DNA from 3 places in the Bradyrhizobium sp. WCU1 genome. Region 3 is predicted to be linked to each of the others. Evidence: predicted binding sites of a transcription regulator. Region 3 holds the regulator's gene; each other region holds the start of a gene.

Region 1 (6,049 bases), 2.6 Mb from region 3:
GAACAGATTGGTCGCATTCAGCCGCATGGTGGCGCCGAGGAAGCGCCGATCCAGCCTGCCCAGATCGTAATCGATCACGGCATCGAACAACGTCGTCGCCGCATTCTGGAACGTGTTCTGGTCGTTGCCGAAGTTGGTCCCGATGTAACGGACACCGAGGCCGAGCCCGAGCCCTTCGACGGGGACGCCGGACTGGAAGGTGTATTTGCCGAAGGCGGCGAAGGAATTTCGCGGAATGCCGGACAGCTCATTGCCCGTGGTATCGGGATTGCCCTGCATGATCACGACGTTGAGATGGGTGTAGGCCGCGGTGAGATCGAATCCCTGCTTCAGCGCGAGCTTCGCCTCGAGCTCGACGCCCTTGGACTCGACCTGCCCGGTGGCCGCCTGGAACGCCATGCTGTTGGGATCGGTGCGCAGCACATTGTCCTGGGTGATGTCGAACACCGCGGCAGTCAGCAACACCGGAACTTGCGGCATCTGGTACTTGATGCCGATTTCCTTCTGCTCGCCGGTGGTCGGCTTGAATGGTGTCCCGGATACGTCGACGCCGACCTGCGGGGCGAATGACGTCGCGTAGCTGACATAGGGCGCGATGCCGCTGTCGAAAACGTAAGCGAGGCCCGCGCGGCCGGTGAAAGCGGCGACCTTCTGCGTCGACGGCACGCCGTCGAGACCGGCCGTCGTGGTCTGCGACACCCAGCTCTGGCGGCCGTTGAGCGTCAGAACGAAGCCGCCAAGCTTGGCCTGCTCCTGCGCGTAGACGCCGACCTCGTCGGTCGACTGCTTGTTGAAGGTTGAGAAGGCCGGCGTCGCGATGGCCTGAGCGCCGTAGTTCATCGTCAAAAGATTGAGATCCGGAGCCGGCCCGGAGCCGATCTTGTCGTTGTAGGTGGAGTGCCCGTAGTCGACGCCGAACAGCGCCGTGTTCCTGATCGCGCCGAGCGTGAACTTGGCCTCGGCCTGGTTGTCGAGCGTCACCGTGTTGAAGCTATCCAGGATCCGCCAGGCGGAGCGCGACGCGAGATTGGTGCTGCTATCGATCGAATCGACCTGCGTGTATCGCGCATCGGTGTCGACCTGATAGAAGCGGAAATTCTGTCGCACCGTCCAGACGTCGTCGACACTGTGCTCGAACGCATAGCCGATGCGGTACTGCTTCTGATCCATCGCGCTGAAGGCCGGATCGTTCGAGTAGACGTTGGTCAATTGTCCCTCGGGCGTACGGAAGTTGCCGATGCTAGCGGCGGTCCGGCTGCTTTGATATTCGCTGAGGATCGTGAACGACGTGTCGGCGTCCGGCCGCCAGGTCACCGCCGGCGCGATATAGGTGCGATCGTCGTCGTTGCCGGGATACCAGGTCTTGGCGTCACGAAGCAGACCGGTCAGCCGGTAGTACAGCTGATCGCTGCCAGGCACCGGACCACCGAGATCGAAACTGCCCTGATAGCGATCATAGTTGCCGGCCTGCAGCTGCACCTCGCCGAACGGCGTTAACGTCGGCCGCTTGGTGGTGACATCGACGATGCCTCCCGGAGAGCCAAGGCCATAGAGGCCCGAGGCCGGGCCGCGCAGGATCGACACGCTGTCGAGACCGTAAGGCTCGATCTTGGGAATGGCGAAGTTGCCGCCGCCCTGGCGCAGGCCGTCGCGATAGATCCCGGTATAGGTGGCATCGAAGCCCCGGATGTAGAAACTGTCGAACCGCGGATCGTAGCCGAACGCCGTGGTTGTCACGCCGGGCGTGTAATTGACGGCGTCCTTGAGCGTCTGAACGTTGCGATCCCTGAGCTCCTTTTGCGTGACGACCGAGAGCGACTGAGGCGTCTCGATCAGCGCCGTGCTGGTCTTGGTGCCGGCCGTGCTGCCGGTTGCGACGTAACCGGTCGTCGTACCGATCGCGCCGGCGGCAGCTTGCGAGCGCGAAGCCTGGCTCGGCGCAGGCGCCGCGGCAATGCCGCGTCGATTCACAGCGGCCGCGCGCGAAGCCCTGGTGTTCTGCGTCGAAGCGGCGGCACTGCGCTTTCTTGCAGCGCCGGGTTGCTCCACCGTCACCGGCGGAAGCACGCTGACATCGTTTTGCGGAGGACTGGTTTGCGCCTGAGCGCTGGCGATGTCTGCGCACACCGGCACAAGCATCACCGAACCGAGAAACGCTGCGTTGATCGCAGCTGTTGATGCGAGCAAGCTGCGCCTGCTCCACGACGAAGTCATTCCCACCGAACACATCCCCCAGACTGATCTTGATCGAGCCGCGTGTTCGTCATTGCGCGACATCGAATGGGGCGGACTTCTATCGACGGGATCGGCGAAATTCCACACGTGCAAAATAGAATCGCTTGAAGCACGCACGATGCGCAAGATTGGAGCGATTCAAGATGTGCAATGCTGGAACGATTCAAAGCGAGACGCAGCAGCACGCATGCATCGCGACGCATTCGATACGCGTCCACATTCTCTCAGATCATCCCGAGTGTGAGGTACGCAACGATCGTTCGACGATGTCGCGCTCCGTCGACGTCATCGCACCAATGGATGATGCGAACGAGCGGTGGGATCCGTCATCCCCGCGCAAAGGCTTCGCCTTTGTCGCTGGAGGTGCGAGCCTTGCGGCGCAATTGCGCCGCTGGGCGAGCCTCGAAGGATGCGCGGCCACCAGTCGGGCCGTCGACCTTTCGCGACGCGCGGAGCCTGTCATCGGGCCGCGCTTCGCGCGGACCCGGTGGCGCTCCTCAGGGTGATGGGGAAGGATCAGATGGACTGCGCGCCGTTTCAGCGCAGAATTGCTTTGCAGTCTTGTGGCGAGCCCTCGGCAATGATGGTGGCGCAAAGCAATACGGCCTCTCCGCATGTGAGAGGCCGTGCTCGAACGCGCGGGCAGCGATCGAAGGCGCAGTCCTACTTCTGCTTGGGCAGCAGGCCCTTCAGCTTTTCCATGTCCTTGATGTTCATCTTCATGCCACCGGGCATGATGATGTCACCGGGCTTCTGGTCGCTCTTGCAGGCGCCGAGCCATTTCGCCTCGATGATCATGGTGGCGTCGTGGGCGCCGGAGGTGCCGCCTTCGGAATGCGAGGTGCTCTTGACCGTATAGGCCGAATTGAAGTCGCCGGTGATCTCGGAATGCGAGGTCACGTTGACGCCGGCGACGCCGCAAACGCTGTCGCTGACATAACCGGTCGCCGTCTTCTGGACGTCCTGCTTGGAGCAGACCTGCTTTGCCAACGGAGAGGCCGCGGTGCTCATGTCCTTGTCGGTGGTCTCGTCGGTGCAATGCTGCATGGTCACCTCCGGGATTTGCCCACCGGTGCGGACCATCTTCATTTCCCACAGACCGGCCTTGCGGATCGGCAGGTCAACGGCGCTTGCGGCGCCGGTGGACAGGACGAGGCAAACGGCAGAGCCAAGCAAGGCAAGCTGTCGGGTCATGCGGCGAGCTCCCGGCTGAACGATCGAGGGATTTTGAGGCGCTCAGTAGAGTGTGCGCACCGGCCGCTGCGCCGAGCCATAGGGCACCCAGCGGCAGGCGAACGAGATGTAGCCGCCCGGATAGCGCTGCAGCGCGAGGAATTTGACGACCTTGCCGTAGGAGGCGCAGTGATCGACGGCGAGCTGCCGGGCGTCGGTCTGGGTTGCCAGTGAATAGGCGATGATCCCGCCGGTATCATTGCCCTTGAACGGCGGCACCGGCTGCAACCAGTCGGCTTGCGCCGGACCAACGGCCAGCATCCCGCTAACGGCAACCAGGCACGCGGCCAATTTCCTTCGCATCGCAGACTCCATTTCGCTTGACGCCAACATAGAGTGCGACGGCGACGGTGAAAAGAACACGCCGGCGGCTAAAGGTGGACTTCTCCGCAGGTGTTGCCGCGCTGCACTTGACCTTGCCGGGGCTTCGCGGCACCGTCCGCCGCATCGGACAATCGGGTGGATTCCCATGCGCAACCTGTTCAACTCCCGCAACAAACTCGGACCTAGGCTTGGTCTCGGTGCCGCAATCCTGGTCGGCATGCTGGCTTTCGGGGGTACTACGGCCCAGGCGGCCAATCCGTTCGAGTTGAATTTCTGGCTGTCGGGCCCGCGCTATGACGGCAACGTGGCGCCATGCGAGAAGGCCCTGGGGGCCATCAGCGATCAATTCCATGAGAAGGAGGCCACCTTCTGGAATTCGCCGCTCGTCATCACCGGCTTCAGCCGGATCCACGAAACCGCGTTCCGCCCCTGGCAGTCCGACAACATCCCGCGCCGCTACTGCTCGGGTGATGCGCTGTTGAGCGACGGCAAGGTGCGCAAGGTACACTATTCGATCATCGAGGACGGCGGCTTTGCCGGCATCGACCAGGGCGTCGAATGGTGCGTCGCCGGGCTCGACCGCAACTGGGCGTACAACCCGTCCTGCAAGGCCGCCCGGCCCTGATTTTCCCACGGATTGCTGAAGCAGAAGCCGCCGCCGACATAGCCGGCGGCTTTTGTTCTTGAAATGTTCCGCGAGCCTGCTAGGCTCCGAACGGTCGCGTGAGGGGAGCGTTTGATGCCTCGGCTGGACACAATTTCCCGATTTCTGATTTCCGCTGTCTTGGTTCTCTGTGGCGCGGTTGGGGCCTCGGCCCAGGATCGTCGCCAGAATGCGCCCGGCGAATTCGATTTCTACGTGCTGTCGCTGTCGTGGTCGCCGTCGTTCTGCGAGGCGGCGAGCGAGCGCGGCAACAACAGCCGCGGGACGCAGGCGCAGTGCGGCGGCCGGCCGTACTCCTTCGTGGTGCACGGGCTGTGGCCACAATATGAGCGCGGCTTCCCGGAATACTGCCAACGCCCCTCGCCGCGGCTCGCCCGCAACATCATGACCTCGATGCTCGACCTGATGCCGGCACCCGGGCTGATCTACAACGAGTGGGACAAGCACGGCACCTGCTCGGGCCTCGGCGAGCGCGGCTATTTCGAAGCCATCCGCAAGGCCCGCGCTACGGTGAAGATCCCCGAGGAATTCCTGCAATTGTCGGAGCCGAAGACGATCGCGCCCGACGAGTTGGAGACCGCCTTCATCAAGGCCAATCCGGGGCTCAGCAACTCCGCGATCTCGGTCACCTGCGCCAGTAACCGGCTCAGCGAGGTGCGGATTTGCCTCAGCAAGGACTTGCAATTCCGCGCCTGCGAGGAAATCGATCGCCGCGCCTGCCGTCGCGATCAGGTGCTGATGCCGCCGGTTCGCGGCGGCTGACCCCTTCCCGGTCATGGCCGGGTAGACATGCGTCGCGCCGGACTGACCCGGCGATCCGCGCCATCGCGAAACCAGCAAGATCAGGCGTCGATGCGCGGGAGCCAGCTACGCCAAGGCTGCGCCGGGCTCGGATGTTAATCCCGCCAAAGCTTCAGCGAAGGCCGGGACAGGCCGGGCATGACGAAGTACAACATGCGCTCCCTTCCGGAGCGCAGCGATAACAGCATGAACTACCGTCACGCCTTTCATGCCGGCAGCTTTGCCGACGTCATCAAGCACATCGTGCTGGTGCGCATGCTCACCTATCTGCAGGAGAAGCAGGCGCCGTTCCGCGTCATCGACACCCACGCCGGCGCCGGCCTCTATGATTTGACGTCGAGCGAAGCGCAGCGCGGCGGCGAATGGCTCACCGGGATCGCGCGACTGATGCAGGCGCGGCTTTCCGACAAGGCACAGCCCTTGATCGGGCCCTATCTCGACATCGTCAGGGCGTTCAATCCGCGCGGCGAATTGAAAGCCTATCCGGGATCGCCGCTGATCGCGCGAGCGCTGCTGCGTCCGCAAGATCGTCTGACGGCCTGCGAGCTCGAGCTCGGCGCGCGCAAGCAATTGATCGATGCATTGCGACGCGACGCACAGGCACGTGTCGTCGATCTCGACGGCTGGATGGCGCTGCCCGCATTCGTGCCGCCGAACGAGCGGCGAGGCCTCGTGCTGATCGATCCGCCGTTCGAAGCAAAGGACGAGTTCGAGCGACTGGCCCGTGCCTTCACGGAGGCGTTCGCGAAATGGCCGACCGGCGCATATCTTTTGTGGTACCCCGTAAAAACC
Region 2 (6,049 bases), 1.5 Mb from region 3:
GGGGAGAGAGCCCATCCGTTCGTGCGTCCCTGACTCAGGCACACCCATGCTTCGCGTACCCACGATGCGCAATTGCGCATCGGAGAATGACGATTGGAGAGCTTTCAGCCTCTCCTCATCCTCATCCAGCCAGTGGAAGCCGTCGATCTGGCGAAAGCCGAGCCGCACCGCGCAGTGCTCGCCGACCTTCTCCTCCAGCGTGTTCTGCGCGAAGCTGAAGGACACATCGACCTCGCGCACCGTCACGCCGTTCTTGCGGGCATCGCCGACGATCTGCGCCGGGGCATAGAAGCCCATCGGCTGCGAGTTCAGCAACCCGCAGCAGAACGCGTCGGGATGATAATGCTTCAGCCACGAGGAGATGTAGACGAGCTGCGCAAAGCTCGCGGCGTGGCTTTCCGGGAAGCCGTAGGAGCCAAACCCCTTGATCTGGTCGAAGCAGCTGCGGGCGAAATCCGGATCGTAGCCGCGCGCCACCATGTTGCCGACCAGCTTCTCCTCATAGCTGCCGATGGTGCCGACGTTGCGGAAGGTCGCCATCGAACGGCGCAGGCCGTTGGCTTCCTCCGAGGTGAAATGCGCCGCCTCGATCGCGATCCGCATCGCCTGTTCCTGGAACAGCGGCACGCCGAGCGTCTTGTGCAGCACGTTGTAGAGCTCGTTCTTGTCGCCCTGGTCAGGCGCGGGTGCTGGATAGCTCACCTTCTCCTGGCCGTTCCGCCGCCTGAGATAAGGATGCACCATGTCGCCCTGGATCGGTCCGGGGCGCACGATCGCGACCTCGATGACGAGATCGTAGAAGGTGCGCGGCTTCAGGCGCGGCAACATGTTCATCTGCGCCCGGCTCTCGACCTGGAACACGCCGAGCGATTCGCCACGGCACAGCATGTCGTAGACGTTCTCGTCGTCCTGCGGGACCGAAGCGAGCTCCCAGCGCTTGCCCTTGTGGTCATCGATCAGGTCAAAACATTTGCGGATGCAGGTCAGCATGCCCAGCGCCAGCACATCCACCTTCATCATGTGCAGCGCGTCGACGTCGTCCTTGTCCCATTCGATGAAGGTGCGGTCGTCCATCGCGGCGTTGCCGATCGGCACATAGGTGTCGAGCCGGTCCTGGGTCAGCACATAGCCGCCGACATGCTGCGAGAGATGGCGCGGAAACTCGATCAGCTCGGTGGCGAGCTCGACCGCGAGGTTGATCATCGCATTCTTTGGGTCGAGCCCTGCCTGCCGCACCTGCATGTCGTTGAGGCCCTTGCCCCAGCTGCCCCACACGGTGTCCGCCAGCGCCGCGGTGACGTCCTCGGTCAGCCCGAGCGCCTTGCCGACGTCGCGGATCGCGCTGCGCGGGCGATAATGGATGATGGTGGCGATGATGGCGGCGCGGTGGCGGCCGTAGCGGCGATAGACATATTGCATCACCTCCTCGCGCCGCGAATGCTCGAAATCGACGTCGATGTCGGGCGGCTCCAACCGCTCCTTGGAGATGAAGCGCTCGAACAGCAGATCGACCTTGGTCGGATCGACCGAGGTGACGCCGAGCACGTAGCAGACGGCAGAGTTCGCCGCCGAGCCGCGGCCCTGGCACAGGATGTTCTGGCTGCGCGCATAGCGCACGATGTCGTGCACGGTGAGGAAGTAGTGCGCGTATTTCAGCTCGGCGATCAGCGCGAGCTCCTTGTTCAGGGTGGCGCGGAGCTTGTCGTCGATCTTGCCGCCGAAATATTTGTCGACGCCGGCCCAGGTCAGATCTTCCAGATGCTGCTGCGCGGTCTTGCCCGGCGGCACCGGCTCGTCGGGATACTGGTATTTGAGCTGGTCGAGCGAGAACGAGATGCGATCGGCGAAACGCATGGTCTCCGCGATCGCGGCAGGCCAGTCGCGGAACAGCCGGATCATTTCATGCGCCGGCTTGAGATGCCGCTCGGCATTGGCCTCGAGCCGGCGGCCGATGGCCTCGATCGTGGTCTTCTCGCGGATGCAGGTCAGCACGTCCTGCAACGGGCGGCGTGCGGGATGGTGATAGAGCACTTCGTTGGTGGCGAGCAGCGGCACGCCGGCATCGGTGGCGAGAGCATGCAGCCGCGCGAGGCGGCGCCTGTCGTCACCGCGATAGAGCAGGCTTGCGGCGAGCCAGACGCCATCGGCCGCGCTCGCTTTCAATTGCCGGAGCACGTCGAGCGCGTCATCCGCCTCGAAACGATGCGGCAGCGCCAGCACCAAGAGTTGGCCCTCGGCGAAATCGATGAGATCGGGCAACGTGAGCCGGCAGTCCCCTTTCTCGATCCGCTCGATGCCGCCGCCGCGCTTGCCGCGGGTCAAGAGCTGGCACAGCCGGCCATAGGCGGCGCGGTCGCGCGGATAGACCAGGATGTCGGGCGTGCCGTCGATGAAGATGATGCGGGCACCGACCAGAAATTTTGGCGGATGGGCGACCTTCTCGCTGTCGAGTTCCTTCCAGGCGCGCACCACGCCGGCCAGCGTGTTGTGATCGGCGATCCCGATCACGGGGATTCCGAGTTCGCTCGCCTGATGCACATAGGCGCGCGGATCGGAACCGCCGCGCAGGAAGGAGAAATTGCTGGTGATGCCGATCTCGGCATAGGCGGATACAGGTGTTGTCATGCGAAAAGCCCGTGCACATACCAGTTGGCCGGAACGGGCCTGCCCTCCTCGTCGCGCAGCTCACTCTCATAGAGACCGTCACGAAAGATCCAGAAGCGCTGGCCCTCGGCGTCCTCGACGCGGAAATAGTCGCGGGTAAGCGCCGCACCGTCCTGCTTCCACCATTCCATCGCGATGCGCTCGGGGCCCTCGACCCGCACCACCGCGTGCAAGGCGCGCCGCCAGGTGAATTGATGCGGCGGACCGTCAGGCACGCTCGCGAACGGGACCTTGATCGGCTCGGGTCGCTCGAACAGCCGCAAGGGCCGCAGCGGCGGCTCGCCCGCGACGCGCTCCGGCCAGGCGGCGGCGCTGGCGGCCGCCAGATGATGCTGCGCAGGCAGCGCGAGCGCCGCGCGCTCGGGGATATGGCTTTCGAGCGGCAGATGCACGACGACGCGCTTGCCGCCGATGCGGGCGGCGATGCGGTCGATCAGCGCCGAGATCTCGTCATTGTCATGCACGGTGGCGTCGAGGTCGCGCTGCTGCTGCACCACGATTTCGGTACGCCCTGCGGCGAGGCGAATGAGATCGAAGCCGAAGCCGGGATCGAGCGGATCGCTCAGCGCATCGAGCCGTTCGCGGAACAGGCGATCGATCATCTCGGGCCGCGTCACCGGACGCCCGGTCTCGACCATGATCGCCGCGACCTTGCCGTCGGTGCGGAAGAAGCTCGCCTCCAGTTGCCGCGCGCCCTTGCCCTGTTTGTCCATCGCCGCAACCAGCATATCGGCAAGGCTTGAGAGCGTCAGCGCGATCACGGTGTCGGTGGCGACGGGCTCGGGGAAACGCTTCTCGACGATGTAATCCGGCAGCGGCTTGCGCGGGCTGATCGGGGCATCGCCCTGCCCGAGCGCGTGGCCGAGCAAGGTGGTGAAGGCCGAACCGAACCGCGCCGAAATCTCGTGCGGCGCACGCGCGGCGACATCGCCGATGGTCTTCAACCCGGCGCGGCGCAGGCCGGTGGTGACAGCGGGATCGGCGCCGAGCGCCGACACCGGCAGCGGGCCGACCGCTTGCGCTTCCTCGCCGCTGGCGACGATCTTGCCCGAGATGTGGCGCGTCAACGTGCGCGCCGCGATCGAGGTGCCGGCAATCGCTGCGCTGACGGCAAAGCCGCGCCGGCTCAGCGCATGGGTCACGATCTGCAGCAGCGCGCGCTCGCCGCCGAACAAGTGCGCGCAGCCGGTGATGTCGAGGAACAGGCCATAGGGCGGATCGAGCGCGACCAACGGCGTGAAGCGGTCGCACCAGTCGGCGATGTCGTTCAGCATCTTCAGATCGGCTGCGGGATCGGCGTCGTAGACCGTGAGCTCCGGGCAGATCGCGCGCGCATTGGCCAGCGGCAGTCCGATCGACAGCCCGGCCCGCATTGCGGCCTCGTCGACGGCATGCAGCAGGATCGCGTTGTGATCTTTTGCGACCACAACGCTGGGGAGATCGTTGCTCATGGCATTCGTAAGGGACGCATCAGCGGACGGGTTCCCTCCCCCCTTGCGGGGGAGGGCTAGGGAGAGGGGTGAGCCGCTCGGGCGGTGCTCGTGGCTACCCCTCTCTCCAACTCTCCCCCGCAAGGGGGGAGAGAGCCCAGCCGATGTGCTTACCTCACTGGCAGGTGGTTCATCCACCTCTCGCGTCTCAGCTTGCGAGGCGATGTCCTGCGCGAGCTTGCGCTTGATGCGGTCGATGGGCAGGCGTGGCAGCCACAGGCTGAGGATACGCCGACGGTTCACTGAATTGGCACTCATCACATTTCCATTCCATGATCCATCGCCCGACCGGGCCATGACGGTTGCGCACGAGCTCGGCGTCGAAGCGCGGCGCGCCCCAGGCGCTTGAGGCATTGCCGGGCGGCGAATGCGCCGCACGCACGATCCAGCGCGTCTCTGCGGTCGAGGGAATCGGAGTTGCCGCGATCCGCAGCATCAGCGCGGTAACGCCGGAGGCTTGCGCGGCGAGGGTCAATTTGCGGCTGGCGACGAGGTCGAGCTGGCGCGCTTCGCCCCAGACCTCGAGCACAACAGCGCCGAGCGCGTCGCAGGCCAGCGCGTCGGCCGCGGTGCGCAGAGCACCGTCGACATCGGCGGCGCGCACCGTGACCAGGAGACGCGGATCGAGGCCGAGCTCGGCGAGCCCGCGCACCGACAGCGCGCCGTTTTCGCGATCGGAAAAATCCTGCCGCACCCAGACCAGCGGCTTGCGCGTCGACACGCGTCCGGCGAGCCCCGCGATGAAGCCGGTCGCAGCGCCCGCTTGATGGCCGGCCGCGAACACCTCGTGCAATGCGGCCGGCGCGAGCCCGCCGCGCAGCATCGCGTCCGCGCCGGCGTGGCCGAGCGCGATGCGGTTCGGCATCGCCGCATCCGATGGCGCCTCGATGCGCGCGATGCTGCCGCGCAGAGACGCAAGCGTACCCGTGCGTGCGCTGTTCATTGCGCCGCTCCTTCTCAACCAAAATTTGAGGCCGTCACTGGTCTGAACAGAGAACCAGGGACTGGCTCATTTGTTCATGATATGTTCTAATATAAAGCTAACAGGGCCTGATGAGTCAATCGGATTACGGATTTTTCTGATTCATCAGTGGAATCAAAGGGATTCATGATGGACGTGCAACGCAAGCTGGAGATCCTGGCGGATGCCGCGAAATACGACGCCTCCTGCGCCTCCTCGGGCACCGAGCAGCGGGATTCCAGCGACGGCAGGGGCCTCGGCTCGACCGCGCCCGGCATGGGCATCTGCCATTCCTACGCTCCGGACGGACGCTGCATTTCGCTATTGAAGGTGCTGCTCACCAACGCCTGCAACTACGACTGCCTGTATTGCGTCAACCGCGCCTCCTCCAACGTGCCGCGCGCCCGCTTCACCATCGACGAGGTGGTGAAGCTGACGCTCGACTTCTACCGGCGCAACTATATCGAGGGACTCTTCCTCTCGTCCGGCATCATCCGCAGCGCCGACTACACGATGGAACAGGTGGTGAGCGTCGCGCGAAAACTGCGCGAGGAGCACCACTTCCGCGGCTACATTCATCTGAAGACCATTCCCGAAGCCGACGACACGCTGATCGCTGAGGCCGGCAAATATGCCGATCGCCTCTCCATCAACATCGAGGTGCCGGAGGAGACCAGCCTCGCCAAGCTTGCGCCGGAGAAGAACGTCCGCGCGATCCGCCGCACCATGGGACGACTACGGCTGAAGCTCGACGAAGCCGCGGAAAAGCCCGCGACGAAAACAAGGCCGCCGCGCTTCGCGCCGGCCGGCCAGAGCACGCAGATGATCGTCGGTGCGGATGGCGCAAGCGACCAGACCATCCTCACAACAAGCGCTAATCTCTATGGTGCCTACAGGCTCAAGCGCGTCTACTACTCGGCGTTCAGCCCGATTC
Region 3 (6,049 bases):
GCTGGGCGCAGCATGCCGGCTGCGCACCGGCCGAACTCGCCAGCCGCTTCGTCGTCGACGACAGCTTCAGGCATCACGAGATCGGCCGGATCGACGACGCCGCATTCTTCGCAAACCTGCGCCGGACGCTCGGTATCGACATCACCGACGCCCAGTTCCTCGAAGGCTGGAACACGATCTTCACCGGCGAGATGCCGGGCATCGCTCCCCTGCTCGCGGCCGCCGCCAAGCGAATGCCGCTCTATGCCTTCTCCAACACCAATCCGGCTCATGTCGCGCATTTCTCGGTCATCCATGCCGAGCTGCTCAGCCATTTCCGAACGGTCTTCCTGTCGTCGAGCATCGGCTTCCGCAAACCCGACGCCGAGGCCTACGATCATGTGGTAAAAGCCATCGGGGTGCCGGCGTCGCGGATCCTGTTCTTCGACGACCTGGCCGCCAATATCGAGGGTGCGCGGGCGCGCGGCCTCCGTGCCATCCACGTGACATCGACGGATGACGTGGCCGGGGCACTCACCGCACTTGGGATTTGAGGCGCTTGGGATTTGAGGCGCTTGGGATTTGAGGCGCTTGGGATTCGAAGCGCTTGGGATTCGAAGCGCTTGGGATTTGAACCTTGGGAATGAAGGAGTTCCGAGCATGGCCCTGATGCCGGTTGCCGATGCCCTATCTGCCGTCCTCGCCGGCGCCGAGCCGCTGCCGCAGGAGATGGTCGCGCTCGATGCCGCCTATCACCGCACCCTGGCGCGCGACCTCGCCGCGCTGCGCACCCAGCCGCCGCTGCCGATGTCGGCGATGGACGGCTACGCCGTCCGTGCAGCCGATGCGGCCAGTCTCTCGGCCCGGCTCAAGGTGATCGGCGAAGTTGCGGCCGGCCGGCCGTTCGAGCGGACGGTCGGAGCCGGCGAAGCGGTGCGGATCTTTACCGGCGGCGTCATCCCCGACGGCGCCGACGCCGTGATCATCCAGGAGGACACAAGGGTCGACGGCGACCACATCGCGATAACAGAGGCGGCTGCCACCGGACGGCACATCCGTGCCGCGGGCGTCGACTTCCGCGAGGGCGACGTGCTGCTCACCGCCGGCAGCCGGCTGTCGGATCGCGCCCTGTCGCTCGCCGCGGCCATGAACTATCCGGAGCTCGCGGTCCACCGCCGCCCGAAGGTCGCGGTGCTGGCAACCGGCGACGAACTGGTGATGCCGGGCTCGAAGCCCGGTCCGGGCCAGATCGTCTACTCCAACGGCTATGCGCTGCGGGCGCTGGCGCGCGCCGAAGGCGCCGAGACCGTCGACCTCGGGGTTGCCGCCGACACGTTGGAGGCGACCACGGCCGGCATCCGCCGGGCGCGCGAGACTGAAGCCGACATCCTGATTACGACCGGCGGCGCCTCGGTCGGCGACCACGACCTGGTCAAGCAGTCGCTGGAGGCCGAGGGCGTCAGGATGGCGTTCTGGCGGATCGCGATGCGGCCCGGCAAGCCGATGATGCATGGCCGGTTAGGCGCGATGCGGGTGATCGGCCTGCCCGGCAATCCGGTGTCATCCTATGTCTGCGCCTTCCTGTTCCTGGTGCCGTTGATTCGGGCGCTGAGCGGCCGGAAAACGATTCATCATGTCCGCACCACCGCCCTGCTCGGCCGCGACCTCGCCGCCAATGATCAGCGCGAGGACTATCTGCGCGCACGTCTCGAGGAGAACGATGACGGCACGCTGATCGCAACGCCTGTCATGCAGCAGGACTCGTCGCTGCTCGGGAATCTTGCTGCGGCGCGGGCACTTCTCGTGCGTCCGCCGTTTGCGCCTGCTGCCATCAAAGGCAGTGAATGCGAGATCCTGACGCTGCCCGAGTGAGGGCTTTCGCGGCCCGCTCGTTGTGCGTTGCCCGATACGTTCACCTGAAATTAAGTGGTTGCGGAACACATATCGAACATATAGTGTCCGTTCATGATTTGTTTCGAGTACTGGTGTCTACAATCGGGAGGCCGCGAGGGAGTGCTTGCAATGAGCACCGTGCTTCGGAGGTCAGGCCCGGCGTGCAGGCCCCACTGAAGAGTCTCGGAATCGAACGACGCTATCAACCGGGGGAATACTCGAGATGCTCACGCGCAAACAGTACGAACTTCTGCGTTTCATCAATGAACGTCTGAAAGAGGCCGGCGTGCCGCCCTCCTTCGACGAGATGAAGGATGCGCTCGACCTGCGCTCGAAGTCCGGTATCCACCGCCTGATCACTGCGCTGGAGGAGCGCGGCTTCATCCGCCGCTTGCCCAACCGCGCCCGCGCCATCGAAGTCATCAAATTGCCCGAGCTGTCGGCCGGCGGCGGCAATGGCCGCCGCGGCTTCACCCCGAGCGTGATCGAAGGCACCCTCGGCAAGCGCACCAGCACGCCGCCGATCGCCGAGGACGACGGCAACCGGCCGGTCGCCGTGCCCGTGATGGGCCGGATCGCCGCCGGTACGCCGATCGAGGCGCTGCAGACCCGTAGCCACACCATCAGCGTGCCGCCCGACATGCTCGGCGCCGGCGAACACTATGCGCTGGAAGTGCGCGGCGATTCGATGGTCGATGCCGGTATCCTCGACGGCGACATGGCGCTGATCCAGCGCAACGACGTCGCCAACACCGGCGATATCGTGGTGGCGCTGATCGACGAGGAGGAAGCCACCCTGAAGCGCTTCCGCCGCCGCGGAGCGTCGATCGCGCTGGAGCCGGCCAACACGGCCTATGAAGTGCGCATCCTGCCGCCGAACCGGGTCCGCATCCAGGGCAAGCTGATCGGCCTCTACCGCAAGTACTGAATGCAAATACTTGCGGCGGCGAGGAACGAGCGGCACATCGGACCGTTCCTTGAAAGATAGCGTCACGCGCGGCTTCTCGTGCAGGCTGGCTGATGCGCTCCGATACCTCTCACGCAGCGTCGCGTGTTTGTGATCGGCGCGTTCGCGGAGCAGTCGTACAATCGCCCAGAAACGAGCAGACACTCGTTCGCTATCGTCCACTCTGGTAGAGGCCCTATGCCTCATGGAGAGGCACGGGTCGCTACCTCAATGAGGAGCCATCCGATGTGTGACTACAGTCTGCACGCCGTGGCATCGCGCCCCGCCATTGTCGGAGAGACGCTGATCACGACGACTTTCCGCGGCACCTCGACCCGCGGCTTTGCTTCGGAGAACGATCCCACTGTCGCGGTCTGCATGCTGCCGGGCACCGAGCTCGCTTTCGCCGAGAACGTTCGCTACGACAGCCGCTGGATCTGGACCAAGACGATGAACTTCCGCGTCGGCGTGTTCAACGAAGTCGAGCCCGACGTGCCGGATCGCCATCACGACGCGGTCGAATTCCCCGACGGCAGCCACGTGCTGGTGACTCAGCTTGTCGAGGGACAGCGCGTCAGTGTGCTACAATTGCCGGCATTGCATCCGCAGATCGAACAGAAGCCGAAGGTTGTGGAGCGGCGGCCCTCCGCATTCGCGTCGCTGTTTTTGGGTTGAACGCATCGTCGCCGCGGAAGGATCCATTCGGCGGCAGATGACCTAAGCGATTTCGAGCGCCCCCGGACGTCGGGTTCCGGGGCGCGTAGGGCGATTTGTGTCGACGGACGGCATTTGCGTCGGCGGACGGGTTGGCGCATCATCGTGCACGGAGGACGTGCGCGGTGGTCGATAAGGTCACTTGGCAAAAGGCTGGACGCGTCACGGAACCGGGCCGCTACATGTTCCGGTTCGGTTGGCTGACGGTCACGGCTGACGACCTGAAGGTCTGGGAGCAGTTTCCCGAGGCGGTGTTTACCCTCGTCAAGAAGCCCGATGGCGGCCCCGACTCCGACGAGTACCACCTCGGCCTGTTCGAGCTGCCCTCCGGCACGTCGCCCGGTCCGGGCTAATCCTCGCCCTGCACGTCCACCTCGGACGGCGTCGCGTCGACGGCCGGCCGTGGCGCCGCAGCGGGCACGCGCAATATGGGCTCGCTTTCACCGTCGCCGGGAACCGCCGGCGACCACGGCCGGTCGATCCCGCCCGGCCTGACCGCCTCGATGGCGTAGCCGTCCCTGATCCGCCGCAGCATCAGGGCGCCGTGACGCCGCAGCCGCTCGGTGTCGATCACGGAAGCGGAGCAGTCCCGCGGGGCCGGCCGCGTGGCCACGATCAGCGCGGCACGCTCGCAATCGTCGGCCAATGCCTCCGGCCGGGTCGCCAGCGCGACGAAGGCACCGCCGGTCCCTTGCGTCACGCAGCCGCTGGGATCGCAGGAGACGCCCTCGCCGAGCGACGGATCGGTGGCGGCCCTCGCATCGGCATCCGCCGCCAGCCACTCCTTCACGAGGAAAGCGTCCTTGGCGCTGTGCATCAGATGCAGCCGCCCGTCGCCGCCCCGCACCGCGACGTTGCGGCCATCGGCGGAAACCAGCACGTCCGGCTGCGGCACCCGCACCGCCCAGACCGACGCCACCACCAGCAACACCGCGCCGGACCAACGCAGTGGCGTGCGCAGCAGCCCGAGCAGGATCAGACCGGCGCTCGCCGCGATCATCGGCCCGACGCCGAAAGCCGCCATCCGGCCGACGGCGCCTGGGAGCGCCGCGACCCATTGCGTCACCAGGATCATCCAGTCGATGCCGAACCCCATGATCGCCCAGAATACGCCGTCGAAGCCGAACGGCATCGCGAGGAGCCCGAGCAGACCCGCCGGCATCACGACGGCCGACACCACCGGCATCGCCGCAAGGTTCGCGAGCAGACCGTAGGGCGTGACGCGATGGAAGTGGAACGCGGCGTAGGGCGTCGTCGCGAGCCCCGCCACCAGCGAGGCCAGCGTGAGCACCATGAGCTCACGCCCGCCCCACAGCGCAAGGCGCGCGGTGACCGAATGGTCGGGCGATGCCAAGAGGTTCGGCAGCCCGATCTGCACCAGCGCCACCAGCCCCAGCGTCGCGGCAAACGACATCTGGAAGCTCGGATGCACCAGCGCCTCCGGCGCGATCGCGAGCACGATCAGCGCCGCCACCGCCAGCGTTCGGAAGGTGATGGCGCGGCGGTCGACGATCACCGCGATCAGCACCACGGCCGTCATGAAGAACGACCGCTGGGTCGCGACCTCCGCGCCCGACAGCAGCAGATAGAACGCCGCGGCAACGAGCGCGGCCGCCGCCGCCCACTTCTTGATCGGATGTCCCGCCGTCAGCGCCGGAAACAGCGCCAGCAACGCGCGGATCGTGAAGAACACGACGCCGGCGACGACAGCCATGTGGTAGCCGGAGATCGACAGCACATGGCCGAGCCCCGAAATGAACATCGCGTCGTTGACCGGCGTCGTGATCGCATCGCGGCGGCCGGTGAGCAGCGCGGTGGCGATCGCACGCTGATCGCCATCGAGCGTAGTGCGGATGCGGGCATCGATGGCGTCACGCAGGCCCTGCATGATCGCAGCATAGCGCAGCGCGAAGCCACCGGCCGCCGGCGGCTCCGAGGTCTTGATCGCGCCCATCACGAAGCCGGAGGCACCGATACCCTGGAAATACAGGTCGCGGCCGAAATCATAGGAACCCGGGCGCTGGGGCCCGAGCGGCGGCATCAGCCGCGCCTTCAATTCGACGAAACTGCCGACCTCGGGCGCGGTGCCTTTCTTCACCGAAAGCCTGACACGCTCCAACTTCGTGTTGTCGCGCGGGCTCTCCATCGAGACCACGCGCAGCACGAAACGGTCGGTCTTCTCGCGGATGTCGCGCGTCTCGACGAAGCCGGTCAGCGCCACCGAGAACATCGGCCGCGCCAGCACGCCATGGGCGATCCGCGCCGTCTTCCATGTCGCGGTCGCAAAGCCTGCCGCGACCGCAGCCAGCATCACGATGGCGGGGAAGATCCTGTGCCGTCGCAGCAGAACGGCTACCAGGCAGAGCGCAATTGCGACGATCACCGAAACCGACAGCACCGGCTCGTGCTCTGCCGCGAAATAGAACGCAATACCGGTCCCGAACGCCACCGGCACCCACGGCAACAAGCGACCGGCGCCGGTCTCCGCCCGCGCCCATTGCCGCAGCGTCTCGACGA

Evidence for each region. The regulator LexA, encoded in region 3, represses DNA repair genes until DNA is damaged. The targets are predictions, from matches to a motif close to TGTTCNNNNTGTGTTCNG.
Region 1: ACTUWL_RS09730 (ribonuclease T2 family protein) is a predicted target of LexA. The motif match lies at 4,471-4,488, and genes of this name have one in related genera.
Region 2: ACTUWL_RS04605 (ImuA family protein) is a predicted target of LexA. The motif match lies at 5,169-5,186, and genes of this name have one in related genera.

The regions. Positions count from the first base shown of each region.
Region 1 covers NZ_CM130280.1:2,127,110-2,133,158, forward strand. Annotated here, with positions in the region: gene ACTUWL_RS09705 (TonB-dependent siderophore receptor) at 1-1,971, opposite strand, end outside; gene ACTUWL_RS09710 (hypothetical protein) at 2,114-2,479, shown strand; gene ACTUWL_RS09715 (DUF3617 domain-containing protein) at 2,899-3,429, opposite strand; gene ACTUWL_RS09720 (hypothetical protein) at 3,472-3,771, opposite strand; gene ACTUWL_RS09725 (hypothetical protein) at 3,938-4,417, shown strand; gene ACTUWL_RS09730 (ribonuclease T2 family protein) at 4,532-5,218, shown strand; gene ACTUWL_RS09735 (23S rRNA (adenine(2030)-N(6))-methyltransferase RlmJ) at 5,444-6,049, shown strand, end outside.
Region 2 covers NZ_CM130280.1:993,890-999,938, forward strand. Annotated here, with positions in the region: gene ACTUWL_RS04595 (error-prone DNA polymerase) at 1-2,625, opposite strand, end outside; gene ACTUWL_RS04600 (Y-family DNA polymerase) at 2,622-4,115, opposite strand; gene ACTUWL_RS04605 (ImuA family protein) at 4,303-5,097, opposite strand; gene ACTUWL_RS04610 (putative DNA modification/repair radical SAM protein) at 5,266-6,049, shown strand, end outside.
Region 3 covers NZ_CM130280.1:7,018,690-7,024,738, reverse strand. Annotated here, with positions in the region: gene ACTUWL_RS32965 (HAD family hydrolase) at 1-533, shown strand, start outside; gene ACTUWL_RS32960 (molybdopterin molybdotransferase MoeA) at 640-1,851, shown strand; gene lexA (transcriptional repressor LexA) at 2,096-2,800, shown strand; gene ACTUWL_RS32950 (hypothetical protein) at 3,065-3,493, shown strand; gene ACTUWL_RS32945 (hypothetical protein) at 3,658-3,885, shown strand; gene ACTUWL_RS32940 (ComEC/Rec2 family competence protein) at 3,882-6,049, opposite strand, start outside.